DNA from 2 places in the Sphaerimonospora cavernae genome. Region 1 is predicted to be linked to the other one. Evidence: predicted binding sites of a transcription regulator. Region 1 holds the regulator's gene; the other holds the start of a gene.

Region 1 (7,091 bases):
CCTCGTCCTCGCCGCCGAGGAGTGGCGTCAGGCAGGTCGGCCCGAGATCGCCCTCGACCGGTTCCGCGGCGCGATCGAAGACGGGGGAGAGGTCTCGGTCGATCCCCGTGCCGGGGTCGCGGACACCCTGTTCGAGCTGGGTCACGCCGAGGAAGCCCGGAAAGTGATCGCCGAGGTCAGGGCCGGCGGCTGGAATCCGGCCACCGCGCTCACCGTCGCCGAGACGTTGGCGGCCTACGACGACCTGGACGCCGCCCTTGAGTGGGCGACCGAGGGGGTGCTGGCCTGCCCCTCCGGAATCACGATCAGGGAGGCCCTGCTGCGCGCCCGTTACCGCATTCGGGTCGATCTCGGCCTGCCCGAGGATGACCTCGACGCCCTGCTCTGCTGACCGTTGCGAGGGAGCAGACAGGTAGGGGCATACGAAAGGGGCCGTGTGAAACGGCCCCTTTCATTCTGCTTGCGTTCGGTTGGAGTTGGACTAGGGGAGGAGCTTCCGGCCGGCTGCGCCGGCGAGGTCGGCCAAGGAGCCCGTCGCGGTGGCCGACGCCAGGGCGGGAGTGGTGATGTCGCCGGGGGTCGATGACGCGGTGCCCAGCTGCTCCGTCACCGCCTTCGGGTACACCCGGCCCTCATGCATCCTGCTCTCCTGCACCCTGCCCTCGCGCTTGACCCGGCGCGGTGCCGGCGCCGAGCCGGAGGATGTCGAGGTGGAGGCAGGTGCCGTGTGTCCCGTCTGTCCGTTCGGTTGGTGGCGGCGCTGTCGCTTGTTGTGAGCGGCGCCCGGCTGGGCCGCGCCCGTTTGCGCGGGGGGCTGGGCCGTACCCGGCTGGGCCGCGCCCGTTTGCGCGGGGGTCTGGGCCGTACCCGGCCGGACCGTGCCCGGCTGGGCGGGGCGTGCCTGCCGCGGGGCGGGCCGGGTTGCGTTCCGCTGCCCGCCGGTGTCCTGGGCCTGGTTCACGCCCCCCTGCTGGTGCGGGCGCATCGTCTCAGGCTGCGAATGTCCGCCCCGGTTCCTGCGGCGCGGGCGGTCCTGCGCCTGCCCAGGCAGTGCCCCCGCTGTACGCGCGTCCGCCTTGTGACGGCGTCCCTCTGTGCGTCCGTGCGGCCGGTTGGCGGCCCCGGCCGGAGTCCGGGCATCGGTCGTGCTCACGGGACCGGCCGCGTTGGCGCCCGTCTGCGTCTGTGATCTGTCCGGCGCCTGTGGCCGGCCCGGATTCGGGTGCCGGTGCCGTTCCGGGTTCGTCTCGGTCATGGGGTGCACGCGATTGTGCGGGCGCGGGTGACGCTGGATCGCGGACATGGGGGTGGCCGGCAGGCAGACTGCGTTGGAAACGGCCGGACGGCTGGGCGCCGCGGCGAGGATCGGCATGACCCCGGCCCTCGCCGCTGGGAGGACGGCGGTGCCACCGGCGGGAGTCAGGTCTTTGAGCGTCGGGGAAGCCGGTGTGATCCCGGCAGGGAGTGTGGTGGCGGGCCGATCGGGGAGCGAACGCATGCCCTGGCCCGCCGCTGCGCCGGCGGCGTCGGTGATGCTCAGCACCCCGGCGGCCGGGGCGAGGGTGGTGAGGTCGCTCGGGGTGAGCTCGTGCAGGGTGAGCCCGTCCGGGGTGAGGCTGGTCGGGTTGCTCGCCGCCTGCTTGCTGCCTGACTCCGACCCGCAGACGAGGGCAGCGGTCGCACCGTCGCCTGCCGCCGACGCCGGTCCCGCCATCGCCGGGCCGGTTGTGAGCCAGCTCACCCCCGCGGTCACCGCCGCCAGCGCGATGCACCGCCCTCGTCTACTTCGTGTCGTCCTGGACATCCACGTCCCCCTGATCGCTTTGGGTAGTCCAACGAACGCCGAAAGTAGCAGCGGGGGGATTGGGCGGGGTCGGCTTGCCGTAATGGTGGCGAAGACCTTACCGAACGGCCCGGATGCTGAGCGTGTCACCTGCCGGATCAGAGTCGACTATTACCTCGTCGCCGTCGCGGATCGCTCCCGACAACAACTCCTTGGCGAGCTTGTCCCCGATCGCGGACTGGATCAGCCGCCGCAGCGGGCGGGCGCCGTACAGCGGGTCGTAGCCCGTCAGCGCCAGCCAGTCGCAGGCTGCGGGCGTCACGGTCAGCGTCAGCCGCCGGTCGGCCAGCCTCGCGGCGAGCCGGGAGACCTGCAGGTCCACGATCTGGGACAGTTCCTCGGTGCCAAGCGTGTCGAACAGGATGACATCGTCGAGCCGGTTGAGGAACTCCGGTTTGAACGCCCCGCGGACCGCGGCCATCACGGCCTCGCGCCTGGCTTCGGTCTCCAGCTTTGGATCGACGAGGAACTGCGAGCCGATGTTGGAGGTGAGGATCAGGATCGCGTTGCGGAAGTCGACCGTACGGCCCTGGCCGTCGGTTAGCCGGCCGTCGTCGAGCACCTGCAGGAGGATGTCGAAGACCTCCGGGTGTGCCTTCTCGATCTCATCGAGGAGCACTACGGTGTACGGCCTGCGGCGGACGGCCTCGGTGAGCTGGCCACCCTCCTCATAACCGACATATCCGGGTGGCGCCCCGACGAGCCGCGCGACGCTGTGCTTCTCGCCGTACTCGCTCATGTCGATCCGGGTCATCGCCCGCTCGTCGTCGAACAGGAACTCCGCGAGCGCCTTGGCCAGCTCGGTCTTGCCGACGCCGGTCGGGCCGAGGAAGAGGAACGAGCCGGTCGGGCGGTCGGGGTCGGCGATGCCGGCCCGGGCCCGACGCACCGCGTTGGAGACGGCCTGAACGGCCTGCTGCTGGCCGATCAGGCGTCTGCCCAGCTCATCCTCCATCCGGAGCAGCTTGGCGGTCTCGCCCTCCAGTAGGCGGCCGGCGGGGATCCCGGTCCACGACGAGATCACTTCCGCGATGTCGTCGGGGCCGACCTCCTCCTTGACCATGGGTTCGGGCTCGGCCTCCGCCGCCCCCCTATTCTCCGCGAGTTCGGTGGCCTCCGCGAGTTCCTTCTCCAGCCGTGGCACCTCGCCGTACATCAGTCGGGAGGCAGCCTCGAAGTCGCCGTCGCGCTGCGCCCGCTCGGCCGCGCCGCGTGCCTCGTCGAGCTGCTTCTTCAACTCGCCGACCTTGTTGAGCCCGGCCTTCTCCCGCTCCCAGCGGTGCACCAGGCCGTTCAGCTCCTCCTGCTGGTTGGCCAGCTCCTCGCGGAGCTTCTCCAGGCGCTGACGGCTCGCTTCGTCGGTCTCCTTGGTGAGCGCGAGCTCCTCCATCTTGAGGCGGTCGACGCTTCGCTGGAGCTGGTCGATCTCCACGGGTCGCGAGTCGATCTCCATGCGCAGTCGTGACATCGACTCGTCGACCAGGTCGATCGCCTTGTCCGGGAGGAACCGTGCGGTGACGTACCGGTCGGACAGCGTAGCGGCGGCCACCAGCGCGCTGTCGGAGATCTGCACCTGGTGGTGCGCCTCGTAGCGCCCCTTGAGACCGCGCAGGATCGCGATCGTGTCCTCGACCGTCGGCTCGCCGACGTAGACCTGCTGGAACCGCCGCTCCAGCGCCGGGTCCTTCTCGATGCGCTCGCGGTACTCGTCGAGCGTGGTCGCGCCGATCATGCGCAGCTCACCGCGGGCCAGCATGGGCTTCAGCATGTTGCCCGCGTCCATCGCACCCTCGGCCGCGCCGGCACCCACCACCGTGTGCAACTCGTCGATGAACGTGACGATCTGGCCGTCACTCTTCTTGATCTCGTTGAGCACCGCCTTGAGGCGCTCCTCGAACTCGCCGCGGTACTTCGCGCCGGCGACCATCGCGCCGAGGTCGAGAGCGACCAGTCGCTTGTTCCTGAGGCTCTCCGGCACGTCGCCGGCCACGATCCGCTGGGCCAGGCCCTCGACCACGGCGGTCTTGCCGACGCCCGGCTCGCCGATCAGCACGGGGTTGTTCTTGGTGCGGCGTGACAGCACCTGGACGACGCGGCGGATCTCGCTGTCCCGGCCGATCACCGGGTCGAGCTTGCCCGACCTCGCCCGTTCCGTGAGGTCGACGCCGTACTTCTCCAGGGCCTGGTAGGTGTCCTCCGGAGTCTCACTGGTCACCCTGGCATGGCCGCGTACCTTCTCGAACGCCTCGAGCAGTGCGTCCGGGCCGGCCCCCTCGGCCCTGAGCAACTCCGCTACCTGGCCGCCGTCGGTCGCGAGCCCGACCAGCAGGTGCTCGGTCGAGACGTACTCGTCCTCGAGCTGCCTGGCACGCTGGGCGGCGGTGTTCAATGCCGTGAGGAGTTGGCGCGAGCTCGACGGGGCGCTCACCGTGGCGCCCTGGGCCTTCGGCAACCTGCCGAGCATTTCCTCCACCCGCGTCCGCAGCCGCTTCCAGTCGGCGCCGACCGCGTCCAGTAGCGGTACGGCGACGCCGCCGGTCTGGGTCAGCAGGGTCGCGAGCAGATGAGCGGGCGCCACCTCCGGGTTGCCGTCCGCCGCGGCGCGCCGGACGGCCCCGGACAGGGCCTCCTGGCTCTTCTGCGTCAGCTTGTAATCCATGTTGCGATCCCCTCGATTCGCGGACGTCAGGCCGGTGGTAGTTCGTAGCGCACGATGGCGCGCATCATGGTGACCTCGCCCCTGAGTCGGGTGACCTCCTCACGCAGCCGCATGTTCTCAGTCTCGAGCTCGAGGATTCGCTTGATGCCGGCGAGGTTTATGCCGTGCTCCTGGGACAGCCTCTGGACCTCGCGGAGCAGCAGGATGTCCCGGGTGGAGTAGAGCCGGCCGCGGCCCGCCGTACGGTCGGGGCTGACGAGGCCGAGCCGGTCGTACTGGCGGAGGGTCTGCGGATGCAGCCCGGAGAGCTGGGCGGCTACCGAGATGACATAGACGGGGGTGTCGTCGGACAGATCGAAGAACTTCGCATCCATCGGCTCACTCGCTTCTGGCCTGCTTGATCAACTCTTCGCGGAGATCGGCGCCCTCAGTCGCGTCCCGGAACTCCTCCAGCGCCGAGCGGGCCTTGTCGTCGAGGTGCTGCGGCACGGCGACCTGGACGGTGACCAGCAGGTCGCCCTTGGTCCCGTCCTTGCGTGCGGTGCCTCGGCCCCGCACCCGGAAGGTCCGTCCGTTGGGAGTGCCCTCGGGGATGCGCAGGGTGACCGGCATACCCTTGAGCGTCGGCACCTTGATCTCGGCGCCCAGCGCGGCCTCCGGGAACGTGACCGGGACGTTCACCGTCAGGTTCTCGCCGCTGCGGCCGAACACCCGGTGCGGTTTCACGTGGACCAGCACGTACAGGTCGCCGGCCGGACCACCGTTCTCCCCCGGCGCGCCCTTGCCCTTGACCCGGATGCGCTGGCCGTCGCCCACGCCCGCCGGAATGCGGGCCTGAATGGTGCGGGTGCTCTTGCCGCGACCGCTGCCTTCGCAAACAGGACAGGGATCGTCGACCAGGAGGCCCCGGCCGCGGCAGTCGCGGCAGGGTTCGGAGAAGGCGAAGTTGCCGAGGTTGCGGCTGGCGGCCCCGGTGCCCTCACACGTCGGGCAGACCCTTGGCGTGGTGCCGGCCTTGGCCCCGGTTCCGGAGCACGCGGGGCAGGCCGCCGCAGTGGTCAACCGGAGGGACACCGTGGTTCCGTCGACGGCCTCGCCGAACGCGAGCGTGACCTCCGACTCGATGTCCTGGCCGCGCCTGGGCCTGCTTGTGGTGGTCGTACGCGCACCGCCGCCCCGGTTGAAAAGCCCACCGAACAGGTCGCCGATCCGGTCGCCGCTACCGCCGGTCCCGCCGGAGAACAGGTCCCCGAGATCGAAGTTGAAGCCCCCGCCCCGGTGACCTCCCGTTCCGGCGAAGCCACCGGCGCCCGAACCGAACAGCGTGCGGGCCTCGTCGTACTCCTTGCGTCGCTTGGCGTCCGAGAGCACGTCGTAGGCCTCGGAGACCCCCTTGAACTTCTCCTCGGCCTCCTTGTTCCCGGGGTTGGCGTCGGGATGGTACTGCCTGGCGAGCTTCCGGTACGCCTTCTTGATGTCCTCAGGCGTCGCGTTCTTGGGCACACCAAGGACGGCGTAGTAGTCCTTCTCCAAGTAGTCCTTGGTGCTCATCTATCGCATCCTTCGCACGGGTTTCTCGACTGTCTCCCCCGATCTTCGCCGATCGGGGGAGAGTCATCGTGTTCAGTTCTCGTCCGGAGCGCCGGACGCGCCGGGTTCCGCTGATTCGGTCGATCCGGCCGCCTCCGCTGCGCCGCCGGGAGCTTCGCCTTCAGGGGGTTCCGCGACGGCCACACGGGCCGGGCGCAGGATGCGGTCACCGGCCCGGTATCCGAGCTGGAGGACCTCGACGCACGTCGGCTCGGTCACCTCCGACGAGTAGCTGTGCATCAGCGCCTCGTGCACCTCCGGGTCGAACGGGTCGCCCTTCGTGCCGTACGGGCTCAGCCCCAGCTTGCCGAGTATCGCCTCCAGCGACTCGCTCACCTTGGCGAAACCTCCGGTGAGCTCGCCGTGGTCGCGAGCCCGGCCGATGTCGTCGAGCACCGGCAGGAGTTCGGCGAGCACGCTCGCGGTGGCCTGCTCTCTGACGGCGACCCGATCCCGTTCGACCCGCTTGCGGTAGTTGCTGTACTCCGCCTGCAGGCGCTGCAGATCGGCCGTGCGCTCGGCGAGGAGACCCGACATCTGGGCGTCCGCCTGGGCCGTGGCCCGCGTTTCCTCACCGGGCTCCTGCCCGGCGGCCCTGTTCTCAGTGGGCGTGTTCTCAGCGGGCGTGTCGGCGGACTCGCGGACCTTCCCCGTCTCCGGGTCGATCTTGCGATTGTCGCGGATCACCGGCCCCTCCTCGGAACCGTTCTCACGCGGGGTCACTTGCTGCCGCCCTCCTGCTTCGGCTCGTCATCGACGATCTCCGCCTCGACCACGTCCTCATCGGCCCTGCCCTGCTGAGCGTCGGCCGCCGGCGCCCCGTCGCCGCTGCTCGCGGCCTGGGACTGGGCGTAGATGGCCGAGCCCATCTTCTGGCTGACGGTCGCGAGCTTCTCGGCCGAGGTGCGGATGGCGGCCGTGTCGGTGCCCTCCAGCGCCTTCTTGAGCTCGGCGAGCGAGTCGTTGACCTCGGTCTTCACGTCGGACGGGATCTTGTCG
Region 2 (7,091 bases), on a different contig from region 1:
CGATCTCCGCGAGGACCTTCTCGTCGATCCCGTCGAGCACGGGTGTGCCGTACAGCATGCCGCCATGACAGCACAGACGAATCATTCAGTCAAATCAAAGAATTATTTGCTCATCTTGTCCCGATTTGTGCCGACAGGGCTGGTCAGGCCGCGGCCGGGTGGGCCGCCGACGCCGGGGTCAGCGCGATCTTGAGCACCTCCCTGACGTCGCTCACCGCGTGGACGGTGAGGTCGGCCAGCACCTCGGCGGGCACGTCGTCCAGGTCGGGCTCGTTGCGCGCCGGGATGAGCACGGTGGTGATCCCGGCCCGGTGCGCGGCCAGCAGCTTCTGCTTGACCCCGCCGATCGGCAGGACCCGACCGGTGAGGGAGACCTCGCCGGTCATCGCCACGTCGCCGCGGACCGGGTGGCCCGACAGCAGCGAGGCGAGGGCCGTGGTCATCGTGACGCCCGCCGACGGCCCGTCCTTCGGCACCGCGCCCGCCGGGACGTGGACGTGCACGGACCTGTCCTTCAGCGAGCCGACCGGCAGCTCCAACTCGGCTCCCCGCGACCGCAGATAGGACAGGGCGATCCGCGCCGACTCCTTCATCACGTCGCCGAGCTGACCGGTCAGCGTGACCCCGGTCCCTCCGGTCTCCGGGTCGGCCAGCGAGGCCTCCACATACAGGACGTCACCGCCGGCGCCGGTGACCGCGAGGCCGGTCGCCACGCCCGGCACCGCCGTACGCTGCCGGGCCTCCGGCAGGGACGACTCGGGCACGTGGCGCGGCCGGCCCAGGTAGGAGACCAGGTCGTCGGTGGTGACCTCGACCGGCGGCTCGGCCTCGCCGAGGGCGGCCTTGGCCGTCACCTTGCGCAGGATCCGGGCGATCGACCGCTCCAGCGAGCGGACGCCTGCCTCGCGGGTGTACTCCCCCGCCAGGCGGCGCAGCGCGGCGTCCTCCACCGACACGTCCTCGGCGGTGAGCCCGGCCTGCTCCAGCTGGCGCGGCAGCAGGTGGTCGCGGGCGATGGCCACCTTCTCGTCCTCGGTGTAACCGTCGAGTGTGACGATCTCCATGCGGTCCAGCAGCGGGCCGGGCACCTGCTCCAGCACGTTGGCCGTGGCGAGGAACAGCACGTCGCTGAGGTCGAGCTCGACCTCCAGATAGTGGTCACGGAAGGTGTGGTTCTGCGCCGGGTCGAGCACCTCCAGCAGCGCCGCCGTCGGATCGCCCCGATAGTCGGCCCCGACCTTGTCGATCTCGTCGAGCAGCACGACCGGGTTCATCGAGCCCGCCTCGCGGACGGCCCGGACGATGCGGCCGGGCAGCGCGCCGACGTACGTGCGCCGGTGGCCGCGGATCTCCGCCTCGTCGCGCACGCCGCCGAGCGCGACCCGGACGAACTTCCGCCCCATGGCTCGGGCGACCGACTCGCCGAGCGAGGTCTTGCCGACGCCGGGCGGGCCGGCCAGGGCGAGCACCGCGCCGCCGCGCCGGCCGCCCACCACACCGAGGCCCCGGTCGGCCCGGCGCTTGCGGACGGCGAGGTACTCCACGACCCGGTCCTTCACGTCGTCGAGGCCGGTGTGATCGGCGTCGAGCACCGCGCGGGCGCCGGCGATGTCGTACTCGTCATCCGTCCGAACGTTCCAGGGGATGTCGAGGACGGTGTCGAGCCAGGTGCGGATCCAGCCGCTCTCGGGAGCCTGGTCGGAGGTCCGCTCCAGCCTGCCGACCTCCTCGATCGCGGCCTCCCTGACCTTCTCCGGCAGGTCGGCGGCCTCGATCCGCGACCGGTAGTCCTCCTCCTCTCCGGAGGGCTCTCCGTTCAGCTCGGCCAGCTCCTTGCGCACGGCGGCGAGCTGCTGGCGGAGCAGGAACTCCCGCTGCTGCTTCTCCATGCCCTCCTGGACGTCCTTGCGGATGGTCTCGGCGACGTCCAGCTCGGCCAGGTGGTCGCGGGCCCAGCCGACGAGCCGCTCCAGCCGCTCGGCGGGGTCGGGGGTCTCCAGCAGGAGCTGCTTCTGCGGCGTGGACAGCCAGGGCGCGTAGCCGGCACTGTCGGCGAGGACGGCCGGATCGTCGATCTGATTCACCGCGTCGACGACCTGCCACGCGCCGCGCTTCTGCAGGATCGTCGTGGTGAGCGCCTTGTACTCCTTGGCGAGCTCCTCCGCTCTGGGACTGGAGGCCACCCCTTCGAGCACCTCGGCCTCCACCCACAGCGCGGCGCCGGGCCCGGTGGTGCCGGTGCCGACGCGCATCCGGTCCACGGCACGGACCACGGCGGCCGGCTCTCCGCCGGGTAACCTTCCGACCTGCTCGATCACCGCCGACACCCCGATCGCGCCGTACCGGCCGTCCAGACGGGGCACGAGGAGCACCGTGCTCTCACCGCCGGCCCGCGCCGCGTCCACGGCCGCGCGCACCTCGGCGGCCGACAGGTCGAGCGGAACCACCATGCCGGGCAGGACGACCGCGTCGTCCAGCGGGAGAACGGGAAGGATCTGGGTCATGAGCACTCCCATGAGTTGAGTTATGTCGACTCAACTAACAGGAGCCTCGGCGTGTTCCATCTTTTGCGCCAGTTCGCTGCGAGCGATCGTAATCGTGTAATCACGGGTGATGGCCGAGGCCCGTCCCGAGTCCCGCCGGGAGACCGGGGATGTCCCCGTGCCCGTGGGCCGACGGTCAGGCGAGGAGCGGTTTGAGCTCCTCGCGGAGGGTCTGCCCGTCGCGGAAGTGGACGCCGTGGACGCCCACGGCCCGGGCTGCGGCGACGTTCTCGGTGCGGTCGTCGACGAAGACGACGTCCCCGGCCGGCACTCCCAACTCCTCGATCACCTTGAGATAGATCTCCGCGTCGGGCTTCACCATGCCCATCCGGCCGCTGTAGAAGCGCGGGCCGATCGGAGCCAGGAACGGCAGCGGGTCGATCCCGTCCGCGACGCAGATCGGCGCGTTGGACAGCAGCGCCATCGGCACTCCCTGCCCGGCCAGCTCCTCGATCACCGCCGCGGTGTCCTCGTTGGGGCGCGACCAGCTCGCCACGTCCAGCGCGACCACGCGATCGAGTTCTTCTCCGGTCACCGGCCTGGCGTACACGAACGACCAGTACGCCCCGGGATCGAGGGTGGCGCGGTCGAAGTCGAGGCGGGCCGCCCAGTAGCGCTCCTCGAAACCGGGCGCACCTTCTGTCTCAGGCCCGTCCAGCAGAGCGGTCAGCCGGGCGACGTCCGCCTCGGCCTGGGGCAGGGAGATGACATTGCCGTAGTCGAAAAGAACAATCTTCATGATTGTTCGATCATAACCTCTGTTCGTTTCGCAGGACATACGGCTTCAGATAATCGTTGACCACTCCGCAGCCGAGGTAGTTGCGCACAGTATGGAAGTCCAGCGCATCGATATTGCAGGTCAGGTCGCGCTCGACACCCTCGAAGCAGCCGCCCAGATCCGACGGGATGGCCGCGATGTCGTCCTTGTCGGCGACGTTGATCCAACGGCGGACACCGGGCGGCCGGGTGCCCCGCCCGTTCAAGGGGGCGGGCAGCAGCCGCTCGAAGACGACGTTCCGCATGCCGAGCGGGCTGCCCAGCGTGATCAGCAGCTCGACCTCCAGCTCCGGCTGCGCCCACAGCGCCTCATACGTCACCACGCTGCCGAGCGAATGTGCGATCACGACCCGGGGCGCACGCCGCCGGATCGTGTCGGCCACCGCGTCGCGGGCGCGGCTCCGCGGGTCGCCGCCGCCGAGATAGGCGGCGACCTCGGGACAGAAGCTCTCGGCGAAGCGCACCGCGCGCGGGCCGAGGGAGTCCAGCAGCCACCCGGTCAGCCGGTGGACCACACCGGTCAGCGATTCCCCGGCCGCGGCCGCGCCGCGCAGCCGCCCGTCCAGCTGTGCCGCCCAGTCGGCGAACACGAGCCTGGCCGGCGCCCCCATCTGCTTCAACTCCAGCTGCTTCAACGACCGTGCCGGGCCCGGTGACAGGGCGGCAGGGCGCAGATGATGGGCGTAGTAGGCGATCTCGGAGAAGTACTCACCGTTTCCCCGGCCGATTCCCCTGCCGAGCCCCTTGCCCAGGTAGCCGTTCCACTTGCGCCGCATGGCCTCGGCCGCGCTCCCCGGTGAGCCGCCGGCCTCCTCGTAGTAGCGGTACTTCCCGATGCCGTGGACTCCGACGATCATGTTGCGGCAGCCGCCTTCCCTGGGTCGTACCGATCTCGCGCCACTCTGCACCAGCGGGTGGACCGCGACAACCTCAAGCCCGATCGAGGCGGTAAATGAGGGGCGGAAACGGCTTCACGGGGATAAATTGGCTACCTGTCGATCCAGTCGACCTGACAACCCAATGGAGAGAGGATCATGCCAGGCCCGTTGCACATCCGCGGCTCGGTCGTCATTCCCGAGGCCGAACTCGCCTGGCGCTTCTCGCGATCCTCCGGCCCCGGCGGCCAGGGCGTCAACACCACCGACAGCCGGGTCGAGCTGAGCTTCGACGTGGCGGCCACGACCGCGCTCGGGCCGGCCCTCAAGGCCCGCGCCCTCGACCGGCTCGCCTCCCGTCTCGTCGACGGCGTGATGACCGTGGCGGCCTCCGAGCACCGCTCGCAACTGCGCAACCGCGAGGCCGCGCGAGCACGGCTGGCACACCTGCTACGTGAGGCGATCGCGCCACCCCCGAGGAAACGCCGTCCGACCGCACCCTCCAAGGGCTCGATCGAACGGCGCCTCGCCGCCAAGAAGCACCGCTCCGACCTCAAACGCCTGCGCCGTACGACCGACTGACCGACGTGATGCGGCTTCAGACGAGGTCGACGAGGTCGGCCACGGAGTCGACGACCTGGGAGGGCCGGAAGGGGTAGCGGTCGATCTGGTCCTTCTGCGTCACCCCGGTGAGCACGAGGAACGTGTGCAGGCCCGCCTCCATGCCGCAGACCACGTCGGTGTCCATTCGGTCGCCGATCATCGCGGTGCTCTCGCTGTGCGCGTCGATCCGGTTGAGCGCGCTGCGCATCATCATCGGGTTCGGCTTGCCCACGAAGTACGGCTCCACTCCGGTCGCCTTCGTGATCATCGCGGCGACCGCGCCGCACGCGGGCAGCGATCCCTCGTGCGAGGGCCCGATCGGGTCGGGGTTGGTGGCGATGAACCGCGCGCCGTTCTCGATCAGTCGGATCGCCCGCGTTATCGAGGTGAAGCTGTAGGTCCTGGTCTCGCCGAGCACGACATAGTCGGGATCAAGATCTGTCAGCACATATCCGCATTGGTGCAGCGCGGTGGTGAGCCCCGCTTCGCCGATCACATAGGCCGAGCCGTCCGGCCGCTGGTCGGCCAGGAACTGGGCGGTGGCCAGGGCGGATGTCCAGATCGCCTCCGGCGGCACCTCCAGACCCGCCGCGCGCAGCCGTACGGACAGGTCGCGAGGCGTGTAGATCGAGTTGTTGGTCAGCACGAGGAACCGCTTCCCCGACTCGCGCAGCCGCTTGATGAACTCGTCCGCCCCCGGGACCGGGTGCCCCTCGTGGACCAGAACGCCGTCCATGTCGGACAGCCACGACTCGATCGGCTTTCGCTCGCTCATGGGTCCAAGGATGACAGCTCCCACCCATCCCAGACGAATCAGACAGAACACCCCTGTTGGAATTTTCAGTTGACCTTCCGGGTTGCCGCAACCATGAGCGTTGACACCATCCGCGGCGTGCCGCGCGGGACCGCCACGGTGCCGCTGTCGATCCTCGAACTCGCGACCGTCGGCGAGGGCGGCACCCCGGCCGAGGCGCTGGGCGTCGCCACCGAACTGGCCCGGCGCGCCGAGGAGTGGGGCTACCACCGCATCTGGGTGGCCGAGCACCACGGGATGCCGGGGGTGGCGAGCTCCTCGCCGGCGGTGCTCATCGCGCATCTGGCCGCCGCCACCCGCACGATCCGGATCGGTTCCGGCGGGGTGATGCAGCCCAACCACGCCCCGCTGGTGATCGCCGAGCAGTTCGGCACGCTGCACGCGCTTCATCCGGGCCGCATCGACCTCGGTCTGGGCCGTGCCCCCGGCACCGACATGGCCACGGCGAACGCGCTGCGCCGCTCGGCCGAGGTGCACCCCGACGACTTCCCACAGCAGCTCGACGAGCTGACCCGATTCCTCGACGGATCCTTCCCGCCCGGCCACCCGTACGCGAAGATCCAGGCTGTGCCGCGCGAGGCCGACCGGCCGCCGATCTGGCTGCTCGGCTCCAGCGGGTTCAGCGCCCGCCTGGCCGGGCTGCTCGGCCTGCCGTTCGCGTTCGCCCATCACTTCAGCGCCGCCAACACCGAGCCCGCCCTCGAGCTCTACCGGTCCTGCTTCCGGCCCTCGGCGGTGCTCGCCGAGCCGTACGCGATGATCGGCGTGGCGGCCGTCGCCGCCGACACCGAACAGGAGGCGCTGCGGCAGGCCATGCCGGGCGCGCTGTCGTGGCTGCGCCTGCGCACGGGCCGCCCGGGCCGGGTGCCCACCCCCGAAGAGGCCGAGGCCTACCCCTACAGTCCGCTGGAGATGGAGTTCGTCCGCGAACGGCTGTCCACGGTCGTGTACGGCGACGCCGAGCGGGTGCGGGCCGGGCTGGACGAACTGCGTGAGCGCACCGGCGCGGACGAACTCATGATCACTACCCAGGTGCACGGCGGGGCCGCGCGTCTGCGCAACTACGAGCTGATCGCCAAGGCGTACGGCATGCCGTAGCCGTGGCATGCCCGTGTCGCCAGGGAACGACTATGTCGCTGTCAGTCCCTCCGGCCCCGCCGTCAGCCACCGGGTGATCCCGATCGATTCCAGGAACGGCAGGTCGTGGGCGGCCACGATCAAGGCGCCGCGGTAGGCCGACAGCGCCTGCGCGAGCACCCGGACGCTCGCCAGGTCGAGGTTGTTGGTGGGCTCGTCCAGCAGCAGGAGCTGGGGGGCGGGCTCGGCCAGCAGGAGCGCGGCCAGCACCGCGCGGAACCGCTCCCCGCCCGACAGCGTCCCGGCCGGCCGCTCGGCCCGGTCGCCGCGGAACAGGAACCTGGCGAGCCCCGCCCTGATCGCGTTCACCGACGCGGCCGGGGCGACGGCCCGCACGTTGTC

Evidence for each region. The regulator HspR, encoded in region 1, represses chaperone genes until heat shock. The targets are predictions, from matches to a motif close to ANTTGAGTCNNNNNGACTCAANT.
Region 2: the regulator HspR is predicted to act here: its motif matches at 2,518-2,540, upstream of lon (endopeptidase La).

What each region holds. Positions count from the first base shown of each region.
Region 1 covers NZ_JBHMQT010000053.1:39,812-46,902, forward strand. Annotated here, with positions in the region: gene ACFHYQ_RS23355 (hypothetical protein) at 1-391, shown strand, start outside; gene ACFHYQ_RS23360 (hypothetical protein) at 482-1,804, opposite strand; gene clpB (ATP-dependent chaperone ClpB) at 1,902-4,502, opposite strand; gene ACFHYQ_RS23370 (heat shock protein transcriptional repressor HspR) at 4,529-4,876, opposite strand; gene dnaJ (molecular chaperone DnaJ) at 4,881-6,053, opposite strand; gene grpE (nucleotide exchange factor GrpE) at 6,126-6,815, opposite strand; gene dnaK (molecular chaperone DnaK) at 6,812-7,091, opposite strand, start outside.
Region 2 covers NZ_JBHMQT010000057.1:103,042-110,132, forward strand. Annotated here, with positions in the region: gene ACFHYQ_RS25360 (Fic family protein) at 1-58, opposite strand, end outside; gene lon (endopeptidase La) at 144-2,504, opposite strand; gene ACFHYQ_RS25370 (HAD family hydrolase) at 2,680-3,282, opposite strand; gene ACFHYQ_RS25375 (hypothetical protein) at 3,293-4,177, opposite strand; gene arfB (alternative ribosome rescue aminoacyl-tRNA hydrolase ArfB) at 4,355-4,777, shown strand; gene ACFHYQ_RS25385 (HAD-IIA family hydrolase) at 4,794-5,573, opposite strand; gene ACFHYQ_RS25390 (LLM class flavin-dependent oxidoreductase) at 5,667-6,710, shown strand; gene ACFHYQ_RS25395 (ABC-F family ATP-binding cassette domain-containing protein) at 6,741-7,091, opposite strand, start outside.